One region of the Caloramator sp. ALD01 genome, then DNA from elsewhere that is predicted to be linked to it. Evidence: riboswitches for the same ligand, from Rfam matches in the RefSeq annotation. Region 1 holds a riboswitch; the other holds the start of a gene.
What was found. Region 1 has a riboswitch for cobalamin ahead of A3M9_RS13625 (energy-coupling factor transporter transmembrane component T). Riboswitches for the same ligand answer to the same signal wherever they lie in the genome.
Positions count from the first base shown of each region.

Region 1 (10,843 bases):
AGGGTGGATAAACTTAGAAAATACAGATGATGAACACGATATAAAGGTACATAAGAGGGAACTTTTAAGGCTTAAAATGTCCCTTGATAGTGCAAAAAAAGCAGGGTATGAAAAGTTTATAGTTATGATGCACTATCCTCCAGTAACAAAGATTGCAGTTAACCAAGAGTTTGTAGATGTTTTAAAAGAATATGGGGTTGAAAAGGTAGTGTATGGGCATATACATTACGATGCAAGATACATATGTGAAAATGGTATTATAGATGGAATAGAATATATCTGTACCTCCTGTGACATAATAGATTTTAATCCTATTAGGATTTTATAGTGGCTTTTGGGAAAAATAATAATAGGAGGTGCATATAATGAAGGAGTATTCTTTTAAAGTACCATCTATGCATAATGAAACTACAGCTAAAGAGATAGCGAGCATAATAACAGGAATAAGAGGAATACAGGACGTTGATGTTGATTACCAAGAGGGTACTGTTAATGTTTATTTTGATGAAAATCAAGTTATAAAGGATAAAATTAAATATACAGTTGAGAAAAAGGGATTTAAGGTAGATGATTAGTAATATGCCACGTCACTTATAGGTGGCGTGGTTATATGTTATTTTTTACCATCAAATTTTGAATTATTAGAAAAAACTATTGAGTTGATAAGAGAGTTGTGCTAATATTATGAATAGACTCTCACTGGATTATTTTGCAAAATATTTAGAAAATTAATACAAAATTTATTTAAGATAGGAGGAATAATATGAGCGTACATATTGGTGCAAAGGAAGGTCAAATAGCAGAAACAGTTCTATTACCTGGTGACCCTCTTAGAGCAAAGTTTATAGCAGAAAATTTCTTAGAAAATGTTGAATGCTACAATGAAGTAAGAGGAATGTATGGTTTTACAGGATACTATAAAGGCAAGAGAGTTTCAGTTCAAGGAACAGGTATGGGAGTTCCATCAATATCAATATATGTAAATGAATTAATCAATTCCTATGGAGTAAAGAACCTAATTAGAATAGGAACTTGCGGTGCAATAAATGAAAATATAAAGGTTAGAGATATTATATTGGCAATGACATCCTGTACTACATCAAATATAAATAGAATTAACTTCAATGGATTAGATTATGCCCCTGCAGCAAGCTTTGATCTTCTATACAAGGCTTATGAATACTCAAAAAATAATGGTATAGATGTTAAGGTAGGAAATATATTAACAGAAGACTCCTTCTATCACGATGATAGAGAATTCTATAAGATATGGGCAAAGTATGGAGTTTTAGCAGTTGAAATGGAGACAACTGCACTATACACTCTTGCAGCAAAATATGGAGTAAATGCATTAACAATTTTAACAGTTTCAGACCACGTAATTACAGGAGAAGAAACAACAGCACAAGAAAGACAAACTACATTTACAAAGATGATGGAAATAGCATTAAATTTAGCCTGAAAAAATCCGCCTATGGCGGATTTTTTTCAGATTGTTGAAATAATTATATGATGTTGCATAGCCCCATGAAGGATTTCTTGGGCATTGGTTCATTTCGTTAAGCAAATCTAAGCTTTTCTTTGTTTAAAAAAGTCCTACCCTCGCAATGTCATCGTCCTGATGACTGCTCGGCTCGGCACATCCTGTGCCGAATTACGGACTTTTTTAAAGTCGAAAAGCAAGATTTGCTAAAACTCATGAAAGAGCCTATTGAAATCCTTTCATGGGGCTTTTTCAGATTTTAGATACCAAACAGGTTTGTCAACAATCTGAATCCGCCTATGGAGGATTTTTTGCTTTATATCCTTTTGATAAATATAAATCTTCATATTTGGAAAAAATAAATGGAAGGAGGTGTTATTATGTCAATCTTTCGTGGATACAATTTAGAAAGACATACAGATGATTATGTACTTATACTTTATGTAAATACAAATTCAGTAGAGCTTTCAACTGAACTTGGCGAAATTATAAAGAAAAACTCTCAGGATTTAAAGGAATATGTTCAAAAAATAATAGAAGATAAATTCCCAAACATAAAAATATCCTCTGCTAAAATAATGCTTGGAACTATGCTCCTTGCAACTATACCTCTTGGGATGGATGCATTAGGGACAAAGGCAAAGGCATCTATTACTACTTCACAGCAAATTCCAGAATTTTATACAGTAAAATCAGGAGATACTCTATGGAAAATATCTCAAACCTTTGGTGTTTCTATAGATAAAATAAAGAGCCTCAATGATTTAAAAACCGATACTATATATGTTGGTCAAACCTTAAGATTGAGGGAAGAGATAAAGGAATCATTAACCTATTATGATACATATACAGTAAAATCGGGAGATACATTATGGAAAATAGCTCAAACCTTTGGTATTTCAGTCTCTCAACTTAAAACTTTAAATAATATGACTACAGATACTATATATCCAGGGCAGATATTAAAGGTAAAAGAGAATATTGTCTATGGAAGCTTCTATACAGTAAAATCAGGGGATACACTATGGAAGATAGCCCAAAGTTTTATGGTATCAGTGGATGAGATAAAAAGATTAAACAATTTGACAACAGATATAATAAATGTTGGTCAGAGGCTTTTTATTCCAGAGAAGAATGTAGAGGAAGTAAAACCACCTACAATAACTCCAACTCCTGTATATGAGTGGCCTGCTGTTACTTATGTGGTGCAACCTGGGGATACTGTCTATTCTGTTGCTAAAAAGTTTAACACTACAGTTGACAACATATTAAGATATAATTATATGTCTCCCGATGATTGGCTTGATGCTGGGGATAAAATAGCAATATCAGGATATGCACCAAGGGTATATACAGTTACCCCAGGTGAAGCAACCTATCCTTCAACAAGGGGCAAAATTGTAGATTGGTTTTTAGAGGGACAGTACATAATAAAAAGAGGAGATATATTTACAATAGTCGATGTTCAGACAGGCAAACAGTTTAAAGTAAAGATGATGGGAGGATACAACCATAGTGATGTGGAACCTTTAACAGTAGAGGATACAGAGGTAATGAGGAGCTTATTTGGAACTTGGCAGTGGAATCCAAGGCCAGTTGTTATATATAAGGATGGTATGAACATAGCAGCTTCATTATCTGGTATGCCCCACAGTGCACAGACAATTACAAATAATGGAGTAACAGGCCATTTTGATTTATACTTAAAAAATAGTCTCCCACACAGTCAGGATACATCAAATGAATATGTTGAGGCACATTATAGGAATATTAACACAGCAGCAGGACTATAATTTAAATAAATATAAATAATTACGATATTTAAGGAAAAAAAGATAAATATAGAGCTTTATTCCCTCTAAGTTTTCTTTACTTTTGTATAATAAAAATGTAAAATAAATTCGTAGATTTTATATAAATATAATAAGATTATATTTTGGAGGAGTTGTAATGTTGGTTAGAGAAGCTATTCCAAGTGATGTCCCGTCTGTCGCCAAGATACACATGGATGTTTGGAAGGATACTTATGAGGGAATAATTCCAAATGAATTTTTAGAACATAGAACCTATGATGAACTTGAGGATACTTGGCTTGATAGACTATTTGAAGATCCAGAAACAAGAGAATTTATGTTTGTTGCAGAGAATGAAGACGGAGAATTAGTTGGATTTATTGTATTTTCAACAGATGGCTTTGAAAACTATCAAGGAGTTATTAAGTCAATCTATGTGTATAGTGACTATCAACGTCAGGGGATAGGAACAATGCTTTTTAATGCTGCAGTAGAAAAGTTGGCTGAAGAAAACATTAAAAATTTAATTGTTTGGACCTATAAGGATAATAAAAACAGAAGGTTTTATGAAAAAATGGGAGGAAAAATATTTAGAGAAGCTGTAGTTGATGTTGAAGGTAGAAAGGTTGCAAAAATAGCCTATGTATGGGATAATATAAAGCATTGATAATTAGGCTGCGTTATGCAGCCTTAAATTTTGAGGTGAGAGTATGTTTTTGTATTACATTAATTACAGGCCAGATGAAGCTGAACTATGCAATTTAGAGATGAGGGTAATTTTTAATAAGGATTTAAGTGAAAAATATTTTTTAAGTGAAAAGGATTTTGATATAGATAGAAGTGTTTTTATAAAGTATAAAATAGATATTTTAGCAAGTTCAAATAGTTTTAATGAATTAATTAAAAAGGTTGAGGAGCTTAATTTAAACCAAGAAAAATACAAAGTAAAGTATTTTGATGTAGATGATAAGGTAAAGGTTGAATTTAATGAAAAGCATAGGCTTGAGGGGATAATTGGAGAGAGAATAGAGGGAGATGTTGATGTTTATAATCCTAAAGTTATGTTTGCATTAACTTTAGTTGATGGAACTTGGATATTTGGAAGATACATAAAAAATAGTGGAGAATGGCATAAGCACGAACATAAACCTGTTTATTACTGCAATGCACTTCCTGTTAGAATAGCAAGAAGTATGCTAAACATAGGTCTTGGGGATAATCTTAATAAAAAGGTTGTAGACCCCTGCTGCGGTGTAGGAACAGTTCTTCTTGAGGCAGCGGCACTTTCAGTAGATATAGAAGGTTATGATATAAATGATAAGGTAGTAGAGAATGCAGTAAAAAATATTGAGTTTTTCGGATATGATGTAAAGGTTGAAAATAAAGATATAGCTAATGTGGATAAAAAATATGATTTGGCTATAATTGATTTACCCTATGGAATTTTATCAATAACCTCCGATGAAGAGATAATGCATATTTTAAAGTCTGCGGCAAGAATAACAAAGGAGGCTGTGATTGCTGCTGTAAGTGATATTAAAAAGGAATTAGATGAGGCTGGATTTAAAGTAGTAGATTATGCAGTAGTGCCTAAAAAGCATTTTAAGAGGTTTATATTTAAATGTATATTGAAATAAGGGGGACGAATGATGAAAACTTTAGCATTAATATTATTTTTATTGACGTACCTACTTCTAATACTTATGCCAAAATATAGAACGCAGGTAGCAGTTGTTGTGGCATTTTTGTTTGTGATATTGGGAATTCTTCCTTACAACAAGGTCTTTAGCACTATAGATTGGAATGTTATTTTAATGATTACAGGTACGATGGGAATAGTTTCACTTTTTATTGAATCCAAGATGCCTGCCGCAATGGCTGATTTTATAGTCGATAGGGTGGGTTCTGTAAAATGGGTTATTATATCTCTATCTTTATTTGCAGGGATTGTTTCAGCCTTTATAGATAATGTTGCAACAGTCCTTATAGTTGCACCAGTTGCACTAAATTTAGCAAGAAGAATAAACATTTCACCTGTATATATGCTAATTGCAATATCTATTTCTTCAAATCTACAGGGAGCTGCAACATTGGTTGGTGATACTACATCACTGCTTCTTGGTGGATTTGCAAATATGGATTTTTTAGATTTCTTCTTTTTCAAGGGAAGAATAGGACTATTTTTTATAGTTCAGCTTGGTGCGATAGTGTCAGCCTTTGTTCTTGTAGTATTTTTTAGAAAATACAATCAGCCTATCCACCTTGAAGAGAGGGAAAAGGTTGAGGATATGTTCCCAACATATCTTATTTTATCAATGGTTGTTCTTTTAATTTTAGCATCATTTATACCAAATAAACCTTCCATTACAAATGGTTTAATATGTGTTATTTTATTGCAAATAGGATTAATTAAGGAACTTTTAATTAATAAAAATAAAGATGCCCTAAATGTTACCCTATTACAAATAGATTACCAGACGATATTAATTTTGATGTCTCTTTTTATAATAATAGGCGGAATAACAGAAGTTGGAGTTATTAACGACATTAGCAAACTATTTTTAAAGTTTGGTAATGGGGGACTATTTACAATATATTCCCTATTTGTTTGGTTCTCTGTTGTGGTTTCAGCCTTTATTGATAATATTCCATATACAGCAACAATGCTTCCTGTTGCAGCAAAGGTGGCAGCTGGTATAGGGATTGAACCATATGTTCTATACTATGGACTTTTGGTTGGTGCAACATTAGGTGGAAATATTACTCCAATTGGTGCATCGGCTAATATAACTACACTGGGTATTTTAAGAAATGAAGGATATGAAGTTAAGGCAAAGGATTTTATGAAATTAAGCATACCTTTTACACTATCTGCGGTGATATCTGGATATATAGTAGCTTGGTTAATTTGGATGTAGGTTTTTAAGTTTTAAAATAATATTTTTATGACACCATAAACAATTAGTGAAGTAACAAGATGTATAAAATAAGCTTTAGAGCTTGTAGGTATATATCTTTTGCTTCACATTGCTTATGGTGTTTTTATTTAATGTGAAACTAATATTTAAAATTTTATGTATATATTGATATAATTTGGGAATAATATTATAATAGATAATGCAAATTATTTGCAAATAGAGGAGGGGTATTATGGAATTTTTACACGAGGCATTGCACGATACAATAATAACACTACCTATACTTATAGTAGCCTTTGTTTTCATCGAGTTCATTGAACATAGGATTGGAAAAAAGTATGATTATAAGATAAAAAGTGCAGGAAAGTTTGGACCTATAATTGGTGCAGCCCTTGGTATTGTGCCACAGTGTGGTTTTTCAATACTTGGAGTTATGTTTTATTTTCAGGGTTATATTACATTAGGTACACTTTTATCAATATTTTTAGCAACCTCTGATGAGGCACTTCCTGTATTAATTTCAAATACAGAAGCTATGGATAAGGTTCTACCTTTTATTATTCTAAAATTCAGCATTGCTGTTGTTTGGGGATATTTAGTTGATTTTGTACTAAAGTCCAGAGTAAATGAAGTAAACGATACAGGAGCAGAACTTGCAGCCACCGATGAGTGTTTAACAGACCACTTTGATTTCAAAGAAGTTCTATATCACTCAATTAAAAAGAGCCTGAAGATATTTGTATATATGTTTTTAATTAATTTAGCACTTGGATACTTAGTGGAAACCTTCCAAATTGATAAAAGTGTAGGTATTTTAGGTAAATCATCCTATTTGCAGCCTATGTTTGTTTCATTGGTTGGACTTATTCCAAACTGTGCAATTTCAGTTGGAATAATTCAAGCTTTTGTTTTAGGAATAATAAGTTTTGAAAGTGCAATTGCAGGGCTATGTGCAAATGCAGGCTTAGGTTTAATATTTTTAGTAAAGGAGTCTAAAAATAAGCTTGATGCGGTAAAAATTATAGGGCTTCTTTATGGTATAAGTGCCTTAACGGGAGTTTTATTAATGGCAGTCATATCACTTATAACTTATTAATAAGTTTTATATTAAAAAGCCCCAAAAAGGAATTTTAGGTTAATATATCCTTAATGGGGCTAAATTCTATTTTTTATATATTAATATCTAAAAACGTATTTATTTTCATAAAAGATTTTGATTAGGTTTATCGCTAATTAGACTTATGGCATAATTAAAGGCATCCTCTAAAACCTCTTTGCAGCACTTTCCTGATGGATTTTGTGTTTTGCATCGGCAGTTTTTCATAGCACCAGTTGCATTAACTAATTCTTGAAACGTCTTAACCTCCTGCTTTTCAACTACAAGTTCGATGATATCCTTCAAGGTAACATTTCCACAGTAGCACACGATAGGATTTTCTTGATTTTTATACCAAACAGGTACCTTTATATCTCTTTGGAAATATACTTCCGATGTTTCATTGTTAAAATAAACTATATCGCAATCTGGATTTTTACATAGACCATATTCGCTGGATTTTAAATGTTTTTTAAAGTGGTCATTAACAAGACTTTCAACAGTTATTCTTTGTACTATGTCTCCTTCAGTTTTACATAATGGGCAAATATATTCCATACCATCCCTCCGAAATACTGTTTTAAATTAGTTTATATTAAAATTATGATTAAGTAAATAGTAAAATGTTAACTTGGATAAATATAAAGAAAATTTTAAAAAAACGTTGATTATTTTCTTAGAATATTATATATTATACTTGAAAAGTAAATATTTTTACAGGTGCCATATTTTATGGTTAAAAGGGAAAACGGTTAAAATCCGTTGCAGCCCCCGCTACTGTGAGTGGTGACGAAGCCTAAGTATACCACCTTATTGGGAAGGTTAGGTAGAGGATGAACCACAAGCCAGGAAACCTGCCTGTAAAGGGATAAAGTTACCTTCGGAGGGAAGGGAGACTTAAAATATTAAGCATAGTATTTTAAGGCCCTTACTGGGCCTTTTTTTTATGATAAAAGGGAATTATAAATAGAAGTATAGTATTTAATAAAATTAACTTAGATATTTTCAATATTTAATCATAGATAATCATTTATGGAGTGAAAAAAATGAATAGAGATTCTTTACATATATTGTCTATAATTTTATATGCACTAATGATGGTTTCTATATCCTTTTTAACTATAAATCCTTTGATTTTATTCAGTATTTTAATTTGTGAATTAGCTGTGTTTTTATATTTTAATAAAAAGGAACTTATAATTTCAACAGTTAAGGTATTTTTACCTCTTTTAGCTATAACAGTTTTTATAAATTTACTATTTGTTAATGCAGGAGTGGTAGTGCTCTTTAATGTTTTTAACAAGTATATCACTCTTGAAAATTTAATATATAGTGTTTTGTTTGCAGTAAAACTTCTAATAATAATTTATTTATTTTATATATTTGAAATTTATATAGATTCAGATGCAGCATTATCTTTTTTTTCCTCAAAGATGCCAAAAACAACATTGCTTTTTATGGTTTGTTTTAAACTCATTCCTACGATGAAAAAGAAATTAAAGGATTTAAGGGATATTTATCAAGTTAGAGGGGTTGAGTTTAACAGTAAAAGTAGATTCCAAAGGATAAAGGCACAAATTCCACTTATTATTGTTTTAATAGAGGAATCTCTTGAAGCTTCCTTTGATATATCAGAGTCTGCCTACATAAGAGGTTTTTTATCAGGCAAAAGAAGTGTATTTAATAAAAGCAAATTTAAACATATTGATTATTTGGTTTCAATAATAAGTATAATATCTATTTTCTACTTTTTAATTGTTAAAAAGGTTACTGATTACAATGTATATGATGATTATAGATTGCCACTAAATCCTTTTACCTTTTCGGTATGTGTATTAGTTTTTGTTTTAACCTTTGTAATTAATTATTACTACAAGGAGAATGTATATGCAGATTAAGATACAAAATTTAAATTATTATTATCCAAACTCTAATGAAAAGGCGTTAGATAATATAAATTTAGAAATAAAGGATGGAGAGTTTATTTTAGTTGCGGGATATTCTGGTTCGGGAAAATCCACTCTTGCAAAATGTATAACAGGAGCAATACCAAATTTTTATGGTGGTAAAATAGGAGGCAAGGTTCTTTTAGATGACGAAGAAATACTAAAGATAGATGAAAGAAGAAGAGCATCGCTTATTACTATGGTTTTTCAAGATCCTGAAAGGCAGCTTTTGATGAATAAGGTATATAGGGAAATAGCCTTTGGTCTTGAAAATATAGCATTAGATGAAGGTACTATTAAAAAGAGAATATGGGAGTCACTTGAGTTTTGTGGAATTACAGATTTATATGACAGAGATATATCAACTTTATCTGGTGGACAAAAGCAGAAGGTTGCAATAGCTTCAGCACTTTCATTTATGCCAAGGTGTATAATTTTGGATGAGCCAACCTCACAGCTTGATCCTGTTAGTGCAGATGAAATATTAAATATTGTAAAAAAGATAAATAGAGAGCTTATGATAAATGTGATTGTCATAGAGCAAAGGGTGTCAAGATGGTTTGACGGTATAGATAAACTTATAGTTATGAAGGATGGAAGGCTTGAATTTGTAGGAACAAAGGAAGAGGCTTATAGGATAAATAATAGTGAAGTAAATCAATTTCTTCCTTCAAGAATTAAGGTTGCGAAAAAGATTGGAATTGAACAATATCCTTCAGATAGTAGAGTAATAAAAAGTAGGTTGAAGGATATAAGTTTAAAGAGCATTAATAAAGGAGAAAAAAAAGGAGAAGATAGGCTTAAGGTAGAGGGTATAACAGTAAAATATGGCAGTTTTACTGCTGTAAAAAATGTTGGGTTTAGCATTAAAAGTGGAGAGATAGCTGCCCTAATAGGACCAAATGGTGCAGGAAAATCAACACTTTTAAAGTCAATCATAGGGCTTGTTGATTATAGGGGAAATATACTTTTAGATGGAAAAACTATGAATAAATTAAGCGTAAAGGATAGGGCACAGCAAATAGGATATCTTTCTCAAAATCCAAATGACTATATTACGAAGGATACAGTTTATGAGGAACTTCTATTTACTCTTAACAATTTTAATATAAAGGATAAAGGCATTGTAGATGATATACTTAAAAAATTAGATTTATATAAACATAAGGATAAAAATCCAAGGGATTTAAGTGGAGGAGAAAAACAGAGGCTTGCCCTTGCAAACACACTTATATTAAGACCTAAGGTTCTTCTTTTAGATGAACCTACAAGGGGAATAGACAATAATATTAAAGGTGAAATAGCGAAAATACTTAAAAGTCTTGCAGATGAAGGTGTATCTATAATTTTGATTACACACGATATAGAGTTTGCAGCAGAGGTTTGTGACAAGTTTATATTAATGTTTAATGGTGAGATAGCAGAGATGGGAGATAGGAAGATATTAGAGGATTGTATTTTCTATACAACTGAGACAAACAAATTGATTAGAGAATTTAAGGAAGGAATTTTTACATATAAACAGTTTATAGAGGCTTTGGAGGGAAATAAGTGAACATTGAACTTTTTATAAACCTTTCTTTAATTTTAATTTTATTTGCTGCCTT
Region 1 is NZ_AXAA01000025.1:15,941-26,783, forward strand. Features, by position in the region: gene A3M9_RS0109370 (metallophosphoesterase) at 1-328, shown strand, start outside; gene A3M9_RS13600 (heavy-metal-associated domain-containing protein) at 366-575, shown strand; gene deoD (purine-nucleoside phosphorylase) at 764-1,462, shown strand; gene A3M9_RS14245 (LysM peptidoglycan-binding domain-containing protein) at 1,864-3,276, shown strand; gene A3M9_RS0109395 (GNAT family N-acetyltransferase) at 3,434-3,943, shown strand; gene A3M9_RS13615 (TRM11 family methyltransferase) at 3,987-4,913, shown strand; gene A3M9_RS0109405 (SLC13 family permease) at 4,926-6,194, shown strand; gene A3M9_RS0109410 (putative manganese transporter) at 6,427-7,290, shown strand; gene A3M9_RS13620 ((2Fe-2S)-binding protein) at 7,396-7,848, opposite strand; cobalamin riboswitch at 7,992-8,167, shown strand; gene A3M9_RS13625 (energy-coupling factor transporter transmembrane component T) at 8,337-9,188, shown strand; partial or broken gene A3M9_RS15070 (energy-coupling factor ABC transporter ATP-binding protein) at 9,178-9,882, shown strand; partial or broken gene A3M9_RS15075 (energy-coupling factor ABC transporter ATP-binding protein) at 10,087-10,791, shown strand; gene A3M9_RS13630 (ECF transporter S component) at 10,788-10,843, shown strand, end outside.

Region 2 (10,843 bases), on a different contig from region 1:
AATAGCCTCATCTAATAACTCAACAAGGTCATCTACTTCCTGAAGTGGAACTTTGGCACTTTTATTAAAACTTAATGTATCTACACCCTCTATCCCTTCAAAGCATATACAATAGAATTTGAAATAATCTCCAAGTGTTCTTATATATTTTCCTTCTTTATAATCAAATAATGTTGCTTTATCAAATATGATGCTGTCAGTTGGTTCTATTTCAATTGCTGTCTTAACAAGCTCTTCTATATTAAATATTCTTTTATACCTTTTTAATAATGCTATATATGCAGCAAGTATGTCAGCTGTACTACTGGCAAATCCCTTCATCTTTGGAATATTGGACTCTATTAAAGCAAAATATTTTTCCTCTATTTCCCATTTAATTGAAATCTCCTTAATAAAGGAGTTGGTTTTTACATACTCATATGTATTTCTTACATCCTCCGTTAAATAAACTCTTGTAAATAGATTTACTGGAAAAGAACAAAGAACATCTATTCCTTTATACCTTCCCTGCAAAATTTCCCCTAAGCTGCCATAGGCAACAGCACTAATCATATAAAGCCTCCCTAAACGCCTGTAAAAATTTTTTATTATTTTCTCTATCCTTTATAGCAATTCTTATATATCTATTATCTAATCCCTCAAAGGATGAGCATTTTCTAATAAGTATCCCTTTTTGTAACATCCTTTTAAATATAGTCTCTTCATTATGTTTCAAAAGCCTTATCAATATAAAATTTGCCTGTGTTTTATATACAACTATCCCTTCAATCTTTTCTAATTCTAAAATCATATATCTTCTTTCTTCTTCAATAAACTCTTTAGATAATCTTATATATTCCTTATCCCTTAAAAATTTTAATGCAAAGGCATTTGCAAAAACATTTACATTCCAAGGTAAAAGTAACTCCTCTATCCTTTGCTTTATTTCACTTGATACATAGGCATATCCTAATCTAATGCCTGGCAGTGAAAAAAACTTAGTTGCTGCCCTAATTACAGCAACACCCTGTTTGTCCTTAAAAAGTTGGATACTATCGTAATCACAAGAAAACTCATAGAAGGCCTCATCTAAAAGAAGATAGGCATCCCTTTCTCTACAAATTTTATATATCTTTTTTAATACCTCCTCTTCTATCCTATAACCTGTTGGATTGTTGGGATTTCCAAGTATTAGAAGGTCATCCTTTTCTAAATCGTAAATCCTATTTAAATCAATATTGAAGTTTTCATTTAAATTAAATCTAACCACATTACGTCCTCTTATCCTTGCCCTATCTACATATTCACTAAAACAAGGAATAAACACAACCACCCTTTTAAATGCAGAAACAAAGGCATCTATAATTTCAACCGCACCATTTCCTACAACAACATTGTCTCTATTACACCCTAAGTATTCTGAAACAGCATCCTTTAATTCCCTATATTCAATATCTGGATAAATATAGGCATCCTTAATAGACTTTAAGTCTGCATTATATCTTATTGGGTTTATATTACTTGAATAGTCTATTACTTTATCTTTACAAAATTCATATACACATCCACCGTGCCTCATTTTAAACACCACCAAACTACTATATAAAAAGCTAAATATAAAATTTCTGTAAGATACATAATTTTTATAGTTCTATTTATATCTTCTGCCTCAAGAGGTCGTAACTTATCGCCTATGGTTGGTTTTTCAACAAGCTCACCAAAATAATAATTACTGCCACCAAGCTGTACTCCAAGTATTCCTGCAGTTGCAGCCTCTGGATACCCACAATTTGGACTTTTATGGTTTCTCCTATCCCTAAGCATAATTCTTAAGGACCTTTTTATTTGAAATGGATGAGTTAAAATCATTAATATTCCAGTTAACCTTGCAGGTATGAAGTTGGCAACATCATCTGTTTTTGCTGGGAAAAATCCTATCTTTCTATATTTTTCATTTTTATATCCAAGCATCGAATCCATAGTATTTATCATCTTATAACATAGAGCTAAAGGTGCACCAAATATGCTTGCATAAAAAAGAGGTGCAATTATTCCATCTGATGTATTTTCTGAAACTGTTTCTACGGTAGCTCGTACTATTTCCTCTCTGCTTAAATTTTGTGTATCACGTCCAACAATATAAGATAACCTTGTTCTTGCTAAATCTAACGACTCTTCCAAAGCCCTATAAACTTTTTTTGCCTCATCAGAAAGACACCTTGCTGCAACTGTAGTATAAAGCAAATATATATTTACAATATGATATATTGCCCTATAAGGACTTAGAATTTTAAGAATATAAAATGGAATTGAAAATGATAGAGTAATATTTATAAATACAATCAAAAAACCTGCAAAATAAAGCATATTATCTCTAAAAATCCTTCTTAAAATCTTCTCCTCAAGGGATATTATTTTACCCATTAGCTTAACAGGATGTGGAAAATTTTCAGGGTCTCCTAATGTAAAATCAATAAAAACTGCCAAAATTAAATCAATCATAGTAGCTTATAAATATAATCTATATCAATGTTATCCCTAAAAATCCTTTCCAACCTGTCAAGCTCTCGATTTCTTATATCTGTTAAATCCTCCGACCTTCTTTCCTCTAATCCCTTTTTTCTTCTTATTTTGTTTAATATATAACTTCTAAATTCTCCAGAATCAAATATTCCGTGAACATAAGTTCCGTAGAACCTATCTTCCCTGCAATCTCCATCCATTCTATCCTTTAAAAACACAAATGGATTTTTATTATCTATGGTAATTCCCATATGTATTTCATACCCATAAATTTTATTTAAAAAGGCAGTGCCTTCTACTCTCTCAAGCCTTTTTTCCTCTAAAAATAAAGTCTTTGTATCAAATATACCTATTCCCTCTTCATATGTACCCTCTTTAACCTCAACACCATATTTATCAAATATTTCTTTTCCCATCATTTGATATCCACCACATATACCAAATACAATCCCCTCAAAATTTCTTATTGCACTATCAAAGCCCTTCTCCTTTAACCATCTTAAATCAGATATAGTATTTTTACTTCCTGGAAGGATAACCAAATCCGCGTCAGCCATCTCCTCTGGTCTTGAAATAAACTTTAGAGATACATCCTCCTCAAATTTAAAGCAATCAAAGTCAGTAAAATTAGATATCTTAGGCAGTTTTATAACTGCTACATTTATTCCATTTTTTATAAAGTTCTTAAATCCCGATGCACTGTCCTCATCATCAAGATTGAATTCAAAATATGGAACTACTCCAATAACCTTTACTGGAATAAGTTCCTCTAACATCCTTATACCAGGCTCAAGCAGTGATTTATCACCTCTAAATTTATTTATTATAACTCCCTTTATTCTTTTTCTTTCCTCCTCCTCAAGGAGCATATAGGTACCATAAATTTGAGCAAATACTCCTCCTCTATCTATATCGGCAACTAAAATCACATTACTATCTGCCATCTCTGCCATTCCCATATTTACAAAATCATCCTTCTTAAGATTAATCTCTGCAGGACTTCCAGCACCCTCTATAACAACCACGTCATACTTTTTTTCAATTTCTTTATATATTTCATATATCCTGTTTTTTAATTTAGGCTTAAAGGTAAAATACTCCTTTGCCCCCATATTTGAAATCGGTTTTCCCATAAATATAACTTGACTTTTATGGTCTGTTGTAGGTTTTAACAAAATTGGATTCATATATACCTCAGGCTCAATATTTGCAGCATATGCCTGTAGTGCTTGTGCTCTTCCCATCTCATATCCTTCAATTGTTACAAATGAATTTAGAGACATATTTTGAGATTTGAAGGGACAAACACTATATCCATCCTTAAAAAATATCCTGCAGAGGGCTGCTGCCGTTAAACTTTTTCCACAGGATGATGATGTACCTTGTACCATTATCTTCATATAATCACTCCTAAATTTTAAAAGGATAAAAATGTTAATATAGATAGATATAAAACTATAAAGGCTAATCTCTTAGGACTAAAACTAAATTTTCGAAGACTTGAACTTCTACCCACATAACATCTTGTATTTAGTGCATCCTTTACTTCTCTGTATCTCTTTAAAGTATTTATAAAAAGGACAGCAGAGAGCCTTCCTGTATCCTCTATCTTTGCCTTTATTCCCAAAAATCCACATCTTGACCTCATTGATTTATTTATAATCATAAGTTCATCCTCAAGTACAAATAGGAATCTAAACATCATCTCCATAATCTCTGCTGTATCCCTTAAAAAGGAAACACCTTTAATAGTACCTATGATATCATCCATAGGGGTTGTAAAGATAAGAAGGGTTAACATCAATGAACAAAAAAGCGTCCTAAAAAGAATTATTATCAAAATACCTATTCCAAGTTCAAAAGAATAAACAACAGCTGATAAAAAGGAAAATCCTACTATACCAAATACATACTTTAAAACTAACCTCTTTGGTGTTTTAAAATATATATGTAAAAAAATTATTACAATTGAATTTATAAAAATTAATTTAACATTTTCACAGTTGCTTACTATTACAATCGAAACTATACAAAACAGCATTTTCTCCACAGGATGTATATATCTTGCACTGCTATTTCTTGAATACATATCCACACTCTTTAACATTCTTCTTCCTTCCTACATAGTAGCCTATAAAATATGCACCTAATCCCGCCTGAAGTGCAAATAAAAGACTTTCTATCTCTCCTGATGGTGGTTCCCATACTGAATTAAACCAAGGCTTATAGTTTTCATCTATTTCAACAATCCTCTCCTCAATTAGGTCATCTGCACCTCCAAATTCACCTCCCCTTGAGCCTACAAATAGGGATATAACAACTAAAAATGCACAAAGGGAAAGTAAAAACACATTTTTTCTATTCATCATTTCACCTCCAAAATCTTCAATTCTTCTGATGCGTTTTTTGTTATATATTCATATATAACAACCGTTAATATTCCCTCCATAACTGCAAGGGGAATTTGCGTAACTGCAAATATTGAGATAAATTTAATAAAGGAACTTAAAAATCCTGCTTTATTAAAGGCAAGTGCAAGTTGCACAGACGTTATGATATAAGTTGTAAAATCACCTAAAAAGGCTGCTAAAAATACAGCTAAATTTCTATTTTTATTCTTTAAAAGTTTATATGTAAAAAACGCTATAAATGGTCCTACTACTCCCATTGAAAAGGTATTTGCACCAAGTGTTGTAATTCCACCGTGGGCCAACAGCAGTGCTTGAAAAATAAGAACTATCATAGATAAAAACGCTGTTACAAAAGGCCCAAATAAAATTGCCGCAAGTCCTGTTCCTGTAGGATGTGAACAAGAACCAGTAACGGATGGAAGCTTTAGTGCAGACAAAAGAAAAATAAAAGCTCCAGATAGTGCAATTAGCATCTTAATCTCCTTTTCCTTTGCCCCTTTAATTTCAATCGCTCCCTTTATTACAAATGGAAACATTAAAACATAATAAAGGGCTGCCCAAAAAGGTGGCAGTAATCCTTCTCCTATATGCATTGCATATACAATTTTGGGTAAAAGAAATAAAATTAAAAATAGAAACAGTTTTTTGTTTTTCATTTAGACCCCTCCATTTAATTTTTTTATGTACCAATAACAACCATCATAGGTTGTTATTATTGACATATTACAGTTTTCTATTTCAAATTTGTAAAAATAATCATAACTTTCAAATACTAAGGAGAGCATACAACGTATTACTCCTCCTGATGTTACAATTAATATATTTCCTTCTTCTTTTTTTATATCATCTAAAAAATCTTCAACTCTTTTAAAAAGCTCCATAAGGCTCTCACCCTGTGGAATCTTATAATTTTTATAGTCTCTACACCAGGCACTATACTCCTCTTTAAACTCCCTTTGAATTTGCATATAGTCCTTCTTTTCAAATATTCCAAAATTAAGTTCCAACAGCCTTTCATCGACTTCAAAATCTCCAAAATAGGCAGCCGTCTGCCTGCATCTTTTAAGGGGACTTGATATTATTCTTTTAAACTCTACATTACTTTTTTTACTCATATATCTAGCCTGATTGTGCCCAATCTCGGATAACTCTTCATCTGTTACCCCTATATATCTTTTATGCTCGTTTGACTCAACACTTCCGTGCCTTAAAAGATACAAATTCAGCATAGCGTCACCTCAAAACTTTAAAAGCATTATAAAAAAACCTATTACCTCACATATTTCTATGCAGGCACCATAGACATCTCCTGTAAGTCCTCCAATTGTTTTATAGGACTTTAACATTAAAAGTATTGCAAAGGCTAAATCAATAAAAAATATATAAAATGCTACATATCCTAAATACCAAAATGCAATAGGCATAAAGCTTGAAAATGCCAATATATAATAAAGTTCTGACCTGTTTTGAGTAATTTGAGCACCTAAACCATCTTTTTTGGCACTTTTTCCAAAGGTAAACATAAAGGCAGCAGTTAGTCTTGCAAAGGCAAGGGAAAACATAAGAGTAAGTAGCATTGATTTATAGGATATTTTAGATAGGAGTAAAAACTTTGTTAAAATATCAAATACAATTGCAACAACTCCAAAGGCTCCTATCCTTGAATCCTTCATTATTTCAAGTATTCTCTCTCTGTTTCTTGAGGAAAAAAAACCATCACAGGTATCGGATAATCCATCAAGATGAAAGCCTCCTGTTATAGCAATTAAACATAAAACTGAAAAGAGTGCTGCTATTTGATTATCTATTGGGTGTAATAAATAATAGGGTATGTATCCTAAAGAGCCTATTAATACACCTATATATGGGTAGAAAAATGTACCCCTTGATAAAGTCTTTTTGTCTATCTCTACTGAAACAGGTATTGGTAGCCTTGTTAAAAATTGAAGTGTTAATATTAAAGATTTAATCATTTTATTTTTACAGGAATACCACAGACTACTAAGAAAACTTCATCACAAAGGCTACCAAGCCTAACATTTACCCTTCCCTGTATATCTCTAAAGGCTCTTGCTATTTTGTTTTCTGGTACAATAGAGTATCCTACCTCATTTGTAACTAAAACTAAGTTTCCTCCTATATTTCTAACCGCTTGAATTAAATTTTTTAACTCCTCCAAAACCTTCCCCTCAACCAATAGCTTTGTCTCCTCATCTATATCATCTAACTGGTATGTCATCTCAAACATAATATTTGAAACTAAATTTGTTACACAGTCTAAAAGGTAGTTTTTTTCTTCTCCAATTGCCTCCTTTAAACATTTATACCCCTCAAAGGTTCTCCATTCTTTTGGTCTTCTTAATCTATGGAGCCTTACCCTCTCCTTCATCTCCTCATCCTCAGCAAGTGATGTTGCTATATAGACAACATCATCATTACCACTTAAGATTTCTTCTGCGTAACTACTCTTTCCAGATCTCACCCCACCTGTTACAAGCGTTATCATATTGCCTTCTCCTCTCTTATATCTATAAGAAAATTATTCACTATGTTAGCATCCTCAAAACTGCCCATATCCCTCATCATTTTTTGGGAAGCTTCTATTATAAAAAAGGCAAATGGACAGCCTGAACCCTCACCTAATCTCATATTTAGATTCAGCATAGGCTCAAGTCCTATTTCCTTCATCATATATATTGCACCTGGTTCTGCAGATAGATGGGATGGAAATATATAATCCTTTATTTTAGGATTTAATCTTACTGCACAAAGGGCTGCTGCAGATGATATAAAACCATCTATTACAATTGGAACTCTATTTTTGGCAGCTCCTATAAAACATCCACATAATCCTGCTATATCAAGTCCTCCAACCTTTGCTAAAACATCTATCGGGTCATTTTGATTTGGCTTATTTACATCAAGTGCCCTCTTTACAACTTCAATCTTGTGTCTATACTGTTCCTCCGTTAAACCTGCTCCCTTACCTACAACAACATCTGGTTCAAGATTAGATAATGCACACAAAACTGCTGCAGATGTTGTTGTATTTGCAATTCCCATCTCTCCTGTTCCTAAAAGGTTATATCCCTTTTTAACAAGCTCATCTACAATAGCTATACCAACTTCAATTGCCTCAACTGCCTCCCTATACTCCATTGCAGGCCCCTTTGCTATGTTTTTTGTTCCCCTCATTATCTTTTTATTTATTATCTTAGTGTTATTAAATTCAGCATCTACGCCTATATCCACCACTGTTAAATCTGCCTGTACCATATCTGCAAAGACACATACACCAGTAATTCCCCTTGTAAAGTTTTCTGTTACTATTCTTGTTATATCCTTAGGACAAGCACTTACACCCTCCTCCACAACCCCATTATCTGCACACATAATAACAATGTTTTTCTTTAATCGACTATTTACTAAATTTCCTGTTATTCCAGCCATCCTTGCCGCTATCTTTTCTAAAGTTCCAAGACTTCCTATAGGTTTTGTTAGATTATCAATTCTCTGCCACGCTTCCTCTATTTTTTCTTCATATAATGGTTGTATTTGGTTTAAACTATCCCTTAAAAGTTCCATATTAATCCCCCAATCTATGTAAAATAAAAAAGCCTCCAAGGAAATGGAAGCTTTTATTTTTATTTCAAGTAAGTTCCATATAATGTTTGAACTTACCAAATAAAAAAGCCTGCAAAAAGGGCAGGCTGTTATTCAAAACTTTGCCATTCCCTTCCCTCCGAAGGATTAGCACATCAAAGGCAGGTCTCCTGGCTCACGGGTCATCCTCCTCCTACCTTCCCAGTTTCCCAGTGGTTAGGATTCGTCTCCGTCTACAGTAGCGGGGGCTGCAGTGGATTTTCACCACTTTCCCTATTAAGCTAAAATAAGCACCCTTGACGCTCTTATTCACTTTTCAAATTTATTTTACACTATATATATATTATATTTCAACAATTTTTAGAAATTTTATTTTTAGATTTAATCAAAAACTTTATACAATACATATTCTATCTATTGATATATTTAACAATTATATTGTTATTCTTTAGTATTTTATTTATTTTATCTTCAATTCTTTTATCAATTCTCCTTAACTCATTTAAATCATAATCTTTATACTTATTAGTAAACATTAAATATACCCTATTTTTTTCTTTAAATATTCCCTGTGGTAGATATACATAATCCTTTTTCCTAAATACAGATTTACTAATTTCTGTAGTTGGTTTGTTTATTCCAAAAAGATGTAGAACTGTTGCATATATGTCTGCCTGTCCATATATGCCTTCTGTCTTACCTGTAACAGCTTTATCTGGCAACATTACAAGTCCCCAAACCTTGAATTGATTATACCAATCATAGTCATCCTCAATTTTAATATTTAAAAACTTTGACAGCTCATCCCTAAAATTATATGGTATTCCGTGGTGATCTCCATATATTATTATAACTGTGTCTTTTAATATACCTTCTTTTTCTAAACTATCAATGAACATTCCTATTTGCCTATCCAAATAATGAATTGACTTTAAATAATCTCCCATCAATGTACCTTCTAATTCTCCAACATTTAATTCATTTTCAAACTTTTTATCTCTAAATGGATAATGGGTAGACATTGTTATAACCATATTATAAAAGGGTTTTGGCATTAACTTAATATACTCTATGCTTTGCTTTAAAAAACTTTCATCTGATAAACCTAATAAGATTTTTTCGTCTATTTTATAATCATTTTTGTTATAAAATCTATCTATTCCAATATTTCTATAAACAATACCTCTATTCCAAAATGACTCATCATTGGGATGCATAACAAAGGTTTTATATCCTAAATCTTTAAATAATCTGGGTAGAGAATTATTAAATTTATTATTTGTATAATATACAGGTATATCCGGTATGGATAATAAACCGTTATTTACAACAAACTCAGCATCTGATGTACCACCAATAGATGTCTGAATATACAAGTTAGGAACTTCATAATATTCTTTTGCTAATTTATTTAAATTTGGTGTTATCTCTATACCATTTATCTTTTTCCCTATTACAAAACCTTGAAAGGACTCTAATTGTAATAACAATAAATTTTTACCATAATATTTACCATATAGCCAATCTTTTTCGTTATAATATTTCAAAGAGTCATTTGCTTCCTTTATCTCGTTTGTACTATATATGGAGGATATATTTTTTATATATCTCTTTAAGTCTAAATAATGATACATTAAAATATTAGTTGATGAGGCTATCATATGCTTATTATAAAATTGATTAAACACTGTACTATTTTTCATTTTAGCATATGCAACTGTGGAAGTTACTGATATAACTCCAGCTAACGCTAAAACTGATAATTTCGTTAATATATCCATATATTTTAAATTTAATATATCCTTTTTTATCTTATTAAACACAAATCTTATAATAATTACATATAATATATCCACTACAAAAACTAACATAAAATTAATAGAAAAATTTCTATTTATTGATTCTGATACATCATCTATATATTTTATACTTCTTAAATTAAATATTGATACTAAGTCTTTAAAATAGGTATAATTCAGTATATTTACTATCAATATAAATGATATTAATAGATTAAATACTATACTATATTTAATAAAATTTTGTGTTCCAAATAAACTCAATATAAATAATAAAATAAAAGCTACTCCCAATAATGAGATAAAATTAATTAAGTTGTTATTTATATTCACAATATTATTAAATACTAATATCTTAAATATTAAAACAATGACAAATGTTAGATATAAACTAAATACTCTGACAACTTTGTTCAATATCTACACCTCCATCCCTTCCTTCTCTATTTTGTATTTCTTCTATTGTTAGACTTCTTGTATGAATCGTATGAACCCATTGTTTCTCTTTTCTCTTTATCCATCCCATAA
Region 2 is NZ_AXAA01000004.1:87,790-98,632, forward strand. Features, by position in the region: gene A3M9_RS0103255 (hypothetical protein) at 1-552, opposite strand, end outside; gene A3M9_RS0103260 (histidinol-phosphate transaminase) at 545-1,558, opposite strand; gene cbiB (adenosylcobinamide-phosphate synthase CbiB) at 1,555-2,481, opposite strand; gene A3M9_RS0103270 (cobyric acid synthase) at 2,478-3,902, opposite strand; gene A3M9_RS0103275 (energy-coupling factor transporter transmembrane protein EcfT) at 3,920-4,609, opposite strand; gene A3M9_RS0103280 (energy-coupling factor ABC transporter substrate-binding protein) at 4,575-4,868, opposite strand; gene A3M9_RS0103285 (energy-coupling factor ABC transporter permease) at 4,868-5,569, opposite strand; gene A3M9_RS0103290 (histidine phosphatase family protein) at 5,570-6,142, opposite strand; gene cobS (adenosylcobinamide-GDP ribazoletransferase) at 6,152-6,886, opposite strand; gene cobU (bifunctional adenosylcobinamide kinase/adenosylcobinamide-phosphate guanylyltransferase) at 6,883-7,419, opposite strand; gene cobT (nicotinate-nucleotide--dimethylbenzimidazole phosphoribosyltransferase) at 7,416-8,498, opposite strand; cobalamin riboswitch at 8,659-8,829, opposite strand; gene A3M9_RS0103310 (LTA synthase family protein) at 8,927-10,732, opposite strand; gene A3M9_RS13070 (glycosyltransferase family 2 protein) at 10,707-10,843, opposite strand, start outside.
Region 2: linked by a shared signal. The riboswitch ahead of cobT (nicotinate-nucleotide--dimethylbenzimidazole phosphoribosyltransferase) and the one ahead of A3M9_RS13625 (energy-coupling factor transporter transmembrane component T) in region 1 are both predicted to bind cobalamin.